2 regions of the Brevibacterium sp. 91QC2O2 genome follow, and region 1 is predicted to be linked to the other one. Evidence: riboswitches for the same ligand, from Rfam matches in the RefSeq annotation. Region 1 holds a riboswitch; the other holds the start of a gene.
What was found. Region 1 has a riboswitch for thiamine pyrophosphate ahead of NQ036_RS08135 (ECF transporter S component). Riboswitches for the same ligand answer to the same signal wherever they lie in the genome.
Positions count from the first base shown of each region.

Region 2: it holds a riboswitch for thiamine pyrophosphate, as region 1 does, so the genes downstream of both, thiE (thiamine phosphate synthase) here and NQ036_RS08135 (ECF transporter S component) in region 1, are expected to answer to the same signal.

Region 1 covers NZ_JANIJY010000008.1:74,966-79,174, forward strand. Annotated here, with positions in the region: gene NQ036_RS08130 (ECF transporter S component) at 1-1,614, opposite strand, end outside; gene NQ036_RS08135 (ECF transporter S component) at 1,619-2,233, opposite strand; TPP riboswitch at 2,259-2,365, opposite strand; gene nadC (carboxylating nicotinate-nucleotide diphosphorylase) at 2,387-3,364, opposite strand; gene NQ036_RS08145 (MmgE/PrpD family protein) at 3,652-4,209, shown strand, end outside.
Region 2 covers NZ_JANIJY010000003.1:166,564-170,772, reverse strand. Annotated here, with positions in the region: gene NQ036_RS04265 (VOC family protein) at 1-784, shown strand, start outside; gene NQ036_RS04260 (acyl-CoA thioesterase domain-containing protein) at 852-1,691, opposite strand; TPP riboswitch at 1,759-1,890, shown strand; gene thiE (thiamine phosphate synthase) at 1,878-2,609, shown strand; gene thiD (bifunctional hydroxymethylpyrimidine kinase/phosphomethylpyrimidine kinase) at 2,606-3,511, shown strand; gene NQ036_RS04245 (TenA family protein) at 3,540-4,209, shown strand, end outside.

The DNA of each region.
Region 1 (4,209 bases):
GATCTGCCCGGTGTCGGTGGTGCCAAGGGAGCCGTCGGGGATGTCGTCGGGGACCTCGACAGCCTCGCCGGGTAGCCACAGGCCCGCCGCGCGCAGGTGCGGGCGCAGCAGTTCATCGCCGAGCACCGCCTTGGGCGATCCGTCGGCGATGATCCGGGTGCCCTCGGCGTCGTCGGCCGAGGCGCCGAGCACCACGATCCGGTCCACGTGTTCGGCCCACAGCGGCAGGCGGTGTTCGACCAGCACCACGGTGGCGCCGGTCGCGGTGGCGGCGTCGACGATGACATCGCGGATGGCCACGGCGGCCTCGGGGTCGAGGTTGGCGGTCGGCTCGTCGAGGATCAGCAGGCCAGGGCGCATCGCGACGATCCCGGCGATTGCCAGGCGCTGCTTCTGCCCGCCGGACAGGGCCGTGGTCGGATGGTCCAGCGGATAGTCCAGGCCCACCAGGTCCAGCGCGTGGGCGACCCTGGCCGGGATCTGTTCGGCGGGCACCCGCAGATTCTCCAGCCCGAAGGTGACGTCGTGGCCGATCTTCGACATGACCGCCTGCGAATCGGGGTCCTGGAGCACCAGGCCGCAGGTCCCGCGAGTCGGATCGGGCGCGGCGCCGGCGACCAGCAGTTCTCCGGTGGCGTAGCCGGATTCGGCCGGCAGGACCCCGGCCAGGGCGTGCAGGAAGGTCGACTTCCCCGCGCCCGAGGCCCCCGCCAGCAATACCTTCTGGCCGGCCGGGATCGTCAGGGACAGGTGGGAGAAGGCCGCGCGTTTGCGGCCGGCGTGCCGGTAGGAGAAGTCCCTGGCCACGACCTCGGCGGGGACGACGGCGGGGTCATCCGGTCTCCGGTCGGTTACGTCGGATCGCCCGTCGGCCGAGGCGCCCGGTGCGGGGGAGCCGCCGGTCGAGGTACCGGTCGGGGCGCCGGCCGCGGTGGCGCGCGTTCGGTCGGAACCGGCAGTGGCCTCGGCTGCGGAACCGCGGGAGCCCGGCGCTTCGTCGGCACCGCGCCCGGCGGCGAATGCGGTCAGTGCTCCGGCGCGGGCCAGGACGCGCACGATCCACCACACGAACAGGCCGGCCATGAGCAGCCCGGAGACCGCGCAGAACGCGATCCTGGACGTCTTCCACACGGGCAGCCATTCGGCGTAGAGAACGATATTGTCGATGCAGCCCTGCGCCGTACCCGTAAGCAATCCGGAGAACAGCACGACCGGGAAGCCGAAGCGGCGGTAGGCGAAGACGGCGAAGGCCAGCTCCGCGGCCAGTCCCTGAATGGGGGAGGTCAGCAGGATGGAGAACCCGAAGTGGGAGCCCAGCACGGCCTCGGTCACGGCGGCCAGGACCTCGGCGTAGAGGGCAGCACCCGGCTTGCGGATGATGAGCCCGGCCAGGGGCCCGGCCAGCACCCAGGTGCCCGAGAGGATCCCGTCGCCGGGCGGGAAGGCCGCGAAGGCCGGGGTGATGAAGGTCCAGCCGGCCGACCAGATCCAGTAGATGACGCCGCAGACCACCGCCAGCACGGATGCCGTGACGATGTCGACGACCCGCCAGCTCAGCCGGTTCCCCACGGCGCGCGGTGGTGTGCCGCCCCGGGTCGTCGCTTCAACGCTCACAGTCTCAAACCTCCTGTTTCGCCCTGCCCGCTGCGAATGCGGACAGCGCGCCGGTACGTGCCAGTGCCCTCACGGCCGCCCACATGAGCACACCCGCGATCACCAGTCCGGATACCGCGGTCGTGCCCAGATACGTCAACTTCCACGCGGGCAGCCATTCGGTGTTGTACAGCAGGTTCTCGTTCAGGCCCAGGGCCAGGCCGGCCAGCGCGCCGGAGAACAGCGCGGTGCCGAAGCCGAAGCGGCGGTAGGCCAGGACCGTGAACGCGAGTTCGGCGCCCAGCCCCTGACAGAGCCCGGAGATGATCGCGCCGAAGCCGAAGTGGGAGCCCAGCGTGGCCTCGACGATGGCGGCCAATACCTCAGCATAGAGGGCCGCGCCCGGTTTGCGGATGATGAGTCCGGCAAGTGGTCCGGCCAGCACCCAGCCGGCGCTGAGCAGGCCGGAGGCCGGCGGGAAGAATGCGAACAGCGGTTCGACGAAGCTCCAGGCCGCGGCCCACAGCCAGAAGATCAGTCCGCACACCACGCCGAGCACGGATGCGGTGACGATGTCGACGACTCGCCAGCGGAAGGTGCTGCGGGTGGACACGGAATTGTGGACAGCATGATCGGTCATGCTCGCCTCCTGTGATGATCAGGAGGGGAAAGAGAACTCGACTTCCTTCGGCGGTCCTAACCGCAGCAGGTTCGAGGGTCTGCAGTTCACTGCACTCTCAGCGCCCCTTGTGGCGCTCCCCTGTCGTTGTCCCTCCACTATAACGCGGTCGGCTCAGACGGTGAGCACGTCCTCGACGGTGTCCAGGCCCAGGTCCAGGTTGACCACCGAATGCGTCAGCGCGCCGACGGAGACGATGTCGACCCCGCTGGCGGCGATCGCCCCGATCGTCTCCAGGTTCACCCCGCCCGAGGCCTCGACCAGGGCGCGCCCGGCCACCTGGGCCACGCCGCGGGCCAGTTCGGCCGGGCCGAAGTTGTCCAGCATGATGGTGTCCACACCGGCGGCCAGCACGGGTTCGATCTGCTCGAAACGATCCACCTCGACCTCCAGGTGCGTGGTGTGGCCCAGCTTCTCCTTGCCGGCGCGCAGGGCGGCGGTCAGCGCCTCGCCCTCGCCCAGGAGGGCCAGGTGGTTGTCCTTGAGCATCACCGCATCGGACAGGCCGGCGCGATGATTGTGCCCGCCGCCTGCGCGCACCGCGTACTTCTCCAGGGTGCGCAGGCCCGGGGTGGTCTTGCGGGTGTCGACCACGCGCACCGGACGTGCCGTGGTGCCGTGCTCCGGGTCGGACTGCGCCCGGCCTGCGTTCGCAGCGGCCACATAGCGCGCGGTCAGCGCGGCGATCGCGCACAGGCGCTGCAGCAGGTTCAAACCGGTGCGCTCGCCCAGCAGCACCGCGTGGGCGGGGCCGGAGACCTCGATGAGTGCGTCTCCGGTGGAGAACGGGGCGCCCTCGGCGACCAGCTGTCGGACGGACACGGTGCCGGCGGCGCCCGCTGCCAGCGGGACGATTCCGGCCGGCGCGCCGGGCGCCTGGGTGCGGTAGGCCGCCTGTTCCATGGCGGTGGCGAATACGGCACCGCCGGCCATCACGCCGGGTTCGCGGGCGACGACCCTGGCCGTGGTGGTCAGGGAGGCGGGGACGAAGGTCTGCGCTGAGAGGTCGCCGGTGGGGGCGTCCTCGTCCAGGGCACGGGCGATCACGGCGTCGATGACGGTCTGGGGCACGGGGGCGATCTCGATACTCACGCGGCCCACTCTACGCGGCCTCGACGCGGTGCCGACGGAGTCCGGTCGAGCCCCGGTTCGAGCGAACGGCCTGTCCGCCGTTCGGACCCGTGGTTGGACCCACGGGCGGACCAACGGCGGACCCACGGTTTGGGAAATACCTTGATGTCAAGATATATTTGTGGTGGCAGATACACGTCGCCCGCATCCCCATACAAGCGCCGCAGGGCTACCGGCCAGGCGCGCACACCGTTAGGCTGGGGTGTGGACGCGGCATCAGGTCAAAGTCGACAATAGGAGCATCCTCCATGATCAACCACGAAGTCCGGGTATACAAGAGCGCTGAGAACCTGGAGCGCAAGGACCAGCTGGCCTACAAGATCGCCCAGGTCGCAGCCGACCCGGTCGCGATCGAATCGGAAGTCGCGGACATGGTGATCAACCGTGTCATCGACAACGCCTCCGTCGCAGCCGCCTCCGTCAATCGCAAGGCGCCCACCCACGCCCGCGAACAGGCCCTGCCCCACAAGCTCGAACCGGGTGCGACCGTCTTCGGCCAGCCGCTGAGCGACCACATCTCCCCCGAATGGGCCGCCTTCGCAAATGGCGTGGCCGTGCGCGAACTCGACTTCCACGACACCTTCCTGGCCAAGGAGTACTCGCACCCCGGCGACAACATCCCCCCGATGATCGCCGTCGCCCAGCACCTGGGCAGCGTCTCCGGCGCTGACCTGATCAACGGCATCGCCACCGGCTACGAGATCCAGATCGACCTGGCCAAGGGCATCTGCCTGCACGAACACAAGATCGACCACGTCGCCCACCTGGGCCCGTCGGTCGCCGCCGGCCTGGGCGCCATGCTGCAC
Region 2 (4,209 bases), on a different contig from region 1:
GGCGCTCGACCTGCGGATCGAGGACCTGGACTTCACCTTCATCAACGCCGATGACACCTTCCGGCCCACTCCGTCGCTCAACCTGACCGTCAACTTCGATCCGGCCCGGCACACCGATGCCCGTGCCTATCTGGACCGGGTCCACGCGGTGCTGATGGAGGGTGGCCGCGAACTGATGCCGCTGGACGCCTATCCGTTCAGCCCGCACTACGCCTGGGTTGAGGACCGCTTCGGGGTGAGCTGGCAGCTGATGGTGACGAACCCGGACGGGCAGCCCCGACCGTTCCTGCTGCCCTCGCTGAGCTTCGGCGGTCCCCAGCAGAACCGGGCGGCCGAGGCCGTCGACTACTATCTGCAGACCTTCACCCGGATCTTCGGCCCCGACCTCCCCAGCGGACTGGGACACCTGTACACCTATGGCGAGTTCGGCGGGGTCCCGGACCTGGGCCCGGGGGTCGAATCGCCGGTTACCGCCGAATCCGTGATCCACGCGGACTTCCGGCTCGCCGGGCAGTGGTGCACGGCGATGGACCCAGGGGCAGGCCAGGACTTCACCTTCACGGAGGGTGTCTCGCTCATCGTCTACGCGCAGGACCAGGCGCAGATCGACGCACTGTGGGAGGCACTGTCGCATGTCCCGGAGGCCGAGGCCTGCGGCTGGTGCAAGGATCGCTTCGGCCTGAGCTGGCAGATCGTCCCGCGCACCTGGCCGGAGCTGAGCACCAGGCCGGGGGCCTATCAGACGATGATGGGCCAGAAGAAGATCATCATCGCCGAATACTGAGTTCGGCTCGACCCCGGCCGGATTCCCCGGGACCGACCGTGATCCGGCCGCTGGGAACGGCCGAGGTTCAGGCCGGCCGAGGCGCGGCGCCACCGCCGGCACGGCGCTTGCGGAACAGGACCTGCTGGCTGATCGAGGCCAGCAGGACGCCGGAGGAGTCGGTGATGTCCCCGTGGTAGAGCCCGCGCCCGTAGGCCACGGAGCGGGGCCGCAGGTCCATCAGCATCCACTCCTCGGCGTCCATCGGGCGGTGGAACCACAGAGTGTGGTCCAGGCTCGACTGCGATTGGAACTCTTCGGTGTTGTACGTGCCGATGCCCGACGAGATGTCGGAAAGATAGGTCACCGCCAGGATGTTCATGAGGTCGCGGCTGATCGTCGCAGCCCCCACCCCGGTGCGGCTGAGATCGGCCGTGCAGCGGGCCCAGAAGCGCTGCGGATAGTCGGGTTCGGGGAAACCCGGTTCGGTCCTCCGGCCCTCGAAGCTGAACAGCCGGGGGATCGGGTAGAACTCGTTCATCGGCAACTCGTGGTCGTTCAGCGCCGTATCGCCCTGCACATCGGGGGACTTCCCCGGCAGTGCGAAGGACGCCGACATATTGAAGATGACCCGTCCGTTCTGCAGTGCCACCACGCGCCGGGCCGAATAGGAACCACCGTCGCGGTCGCGGAAGACCTGGAAGACCGTGGGCTTCGAGGCGTCGCCGGGCCGCAGGAAGTATCCGTGCAGAGAGTGCGGCAGGCGCCCGGAGTCCACGGTCAGGGCCGCGGCCAGCAGGGATTGGGTGGCGACCTGGCCGCCGTAGAGCGCGAAGGGTTCGTCGAAGACGAAGCCGGCGCGGTAGATGTTGAGGTCGATCTTCTCCAACTGCAGAAGATTGAGCAGGCTGCCGGGTGCTTCGGTCACGGTTCCTCCAAGGTTCGGGCTATGCGGGGATACCCCAACTCTAGACTGCCGTGGATGTTAGTGTGGAGCCGATGACACGGGGTGCCCAGGTAGTCGCACCGGCGCGGGTTCGTGCCGCCGCCGGCCGGCCAGGGCTGAGAACACACCCGTCGAACCTGTCTGGATAACTCCTGCGAAGGGATGGTCATGATTGACCCCGCTGTGCTCAACCCCCGCCTGATCCCCTACGATTTCAGCCTGTATTTGGTGACCGACACCGCGATGTGCACCGCCGCCGGGCGCGGCGTGGCCGACACCGTCGCAGCCGCTGTCACCGGCGGCGCCTCGGTCGTGCAGGTGCGCGAGAAACACGCCTCCGACGCCGAGGTCCTGGCCCTGACCCTGGACGTGTTCGCCGCCCTGCGCGGCATCCCCGCACCGGCCGGGACGGCGGCCGAGAACGTCCCCGTGTTCCTCGACGACCGCGTCGAAGTCGTCGCCGAACTGCGTCGGCGCGGCCTGCCCGCCCACATCCACGTGGGCCAGACGGACATGCCGCCGGCCCAGGTCCGCGCCCGCCTGGGCGCCGAACCCCTGCTGGGCCTGTCCGCCCACACCGCCGAACAGTTCGCCGTCGCCGCCAAGGCCGGGGGAGTGGACCTGTTCGGAGTCGGCCCCGTCTGGGCCACCCGGACGAAGGACGTGCAGCGCCCAGCACTGGGCGTCGAGCACTGGACCGAACTGAACCGGGAGGCACTGGAACTCGGGATCCTCGCCGTGGCGATCGGCGGGATCAAGGGCCACAACGTCCACGAACTCGCCGGCGCCGGCGCCCTGGGCGTGTGCGTGGTCTCCGATATCTGCACTGCAGCCGATCCCGAGGCCGCAGCGCGGTCGATCCGCGCGGCCTACCTCGGCGCGCAGGGGGAGAACCGATGAGCACTGCGCCGACGAACACCGTGCCGAACCCCACGCCGTTGAATACAGTGAACAGGCCCCCGATCGCCCTGACGATCGCCGGCACCGATCCGTCGGGGGGCGCCGGCATCCACGCCGACCTCAAGAGCTTCGCCGCCCGTGGAGCCTACGGCACCTCCGTCATCACCGCCCTGGTCGCCCAGAACACCCATGGTGTGTCCCGCGTCTACGGGATCGATGCGGACTTCGTTGCCGACCAGTTCGACTCGGTGCTCGGGGACATGCCCGTGGACGCGGCGAAGACCGGGATGTTGGGCACCCGAGAGCTGGTCGACCTGACCGTGGACAAACTCGCAGAGACCCCCGTGCCCCACCTGGTCGTCGACCCCGTCATGGTCTCGACCTCGGGACACCGGCTGCTCGACGCCGACGCGATCGGCGCGGTGCGCGCGCGCCTGCTGCCGGTCGCCTCGGTCATCACCCCGAACCTGCCGGAAGCGGCCCTGCTGCTCGGCGATGACGTCGCCGAGGCCCGCGACGAGTCCCAGATGACGGCCCAGGCCCGCGAACTCGTGGCGCGCGGGGCCGGGGCGGCCCTGGTCAAGGGCGGCCACGGCACCGGCGGCACTGTCTTCGACGTGCTCGCCGTCGCGGATGGCCCCGGGGCGGCCTCGGTGCACGTGTACACGCACCCACGGGTCGCCTCGGCCAATACCCACGGCACCGGCTGCACCCTGTCCGCCGCCATCACCGCGGAACTGGCCCGCGGGGCACAGCTGGAGCCCGCGGTCTTCGAGGGCCTGGAGTACCTGGGCCGGGCCCTGGCCGCGGCGGCGGGCTGGAACCTGTCGCTGGACCCGGCCGGCGCCCACGGGCCGGTCGACCACCTGGTCGATCTGCGCCCCGTGCGCGCACGAGCCTGAGCACCCGAAACCCGAGGAGGGATACACCATGGTCGACTACCACCTGTTCAGCCAGGGCCCGCGCACGCGCGAGCTGTGGAATTCCGTACACGACGTCATCACCCGGATCGAGGAACTCGACTTCCTGGGCCAACTGGCCGACGGCACACTCGGCCACGAGGCCTTCGTGAACTACCTGTTGCAGGACGAGCTGTACCTGGACGGCTATGCCCGGGCCATGAGCCTGCTGGGGGCGGCCGCACCCAGCAGCGACCAGACCCGCTTCTGGGTCTTGGCCGCAGGCGAGGCGATCGCCGATGAACAGTCGATGCACGCCGAATTGCTGGCGGACCCCGGGTTCTCAGCGATCGCCGACCGGCTTTCGACCGCGGCCGGTGTGATCGGGGCGGCCTGGCCCGCCGGCGGGGCCAACCCCACGACACTGGGCTACACCTCCTATCTGCTCAGCCAGGCGGCGAGCGCACCCTATGCAGTGGGAGTCGCCGCGATCCTGCCGTGCTTCTGGGTGTACGCGCACATCGGCAAGGTCCTGGTTCAGCGGGTGCGGGCGGGGTCCCGCGATCTGGCGGGGCATCCCTTCGCGACCTGGATCGAGGCCTACGACAGCCCCGACTTCGACGCATCGGTGGTGGGGGCCGTGGGCATCCTCGAGGGCCTGCTGGAAGCCGCGCCGAAGGCCGAGCTCACGCGCATGGTCC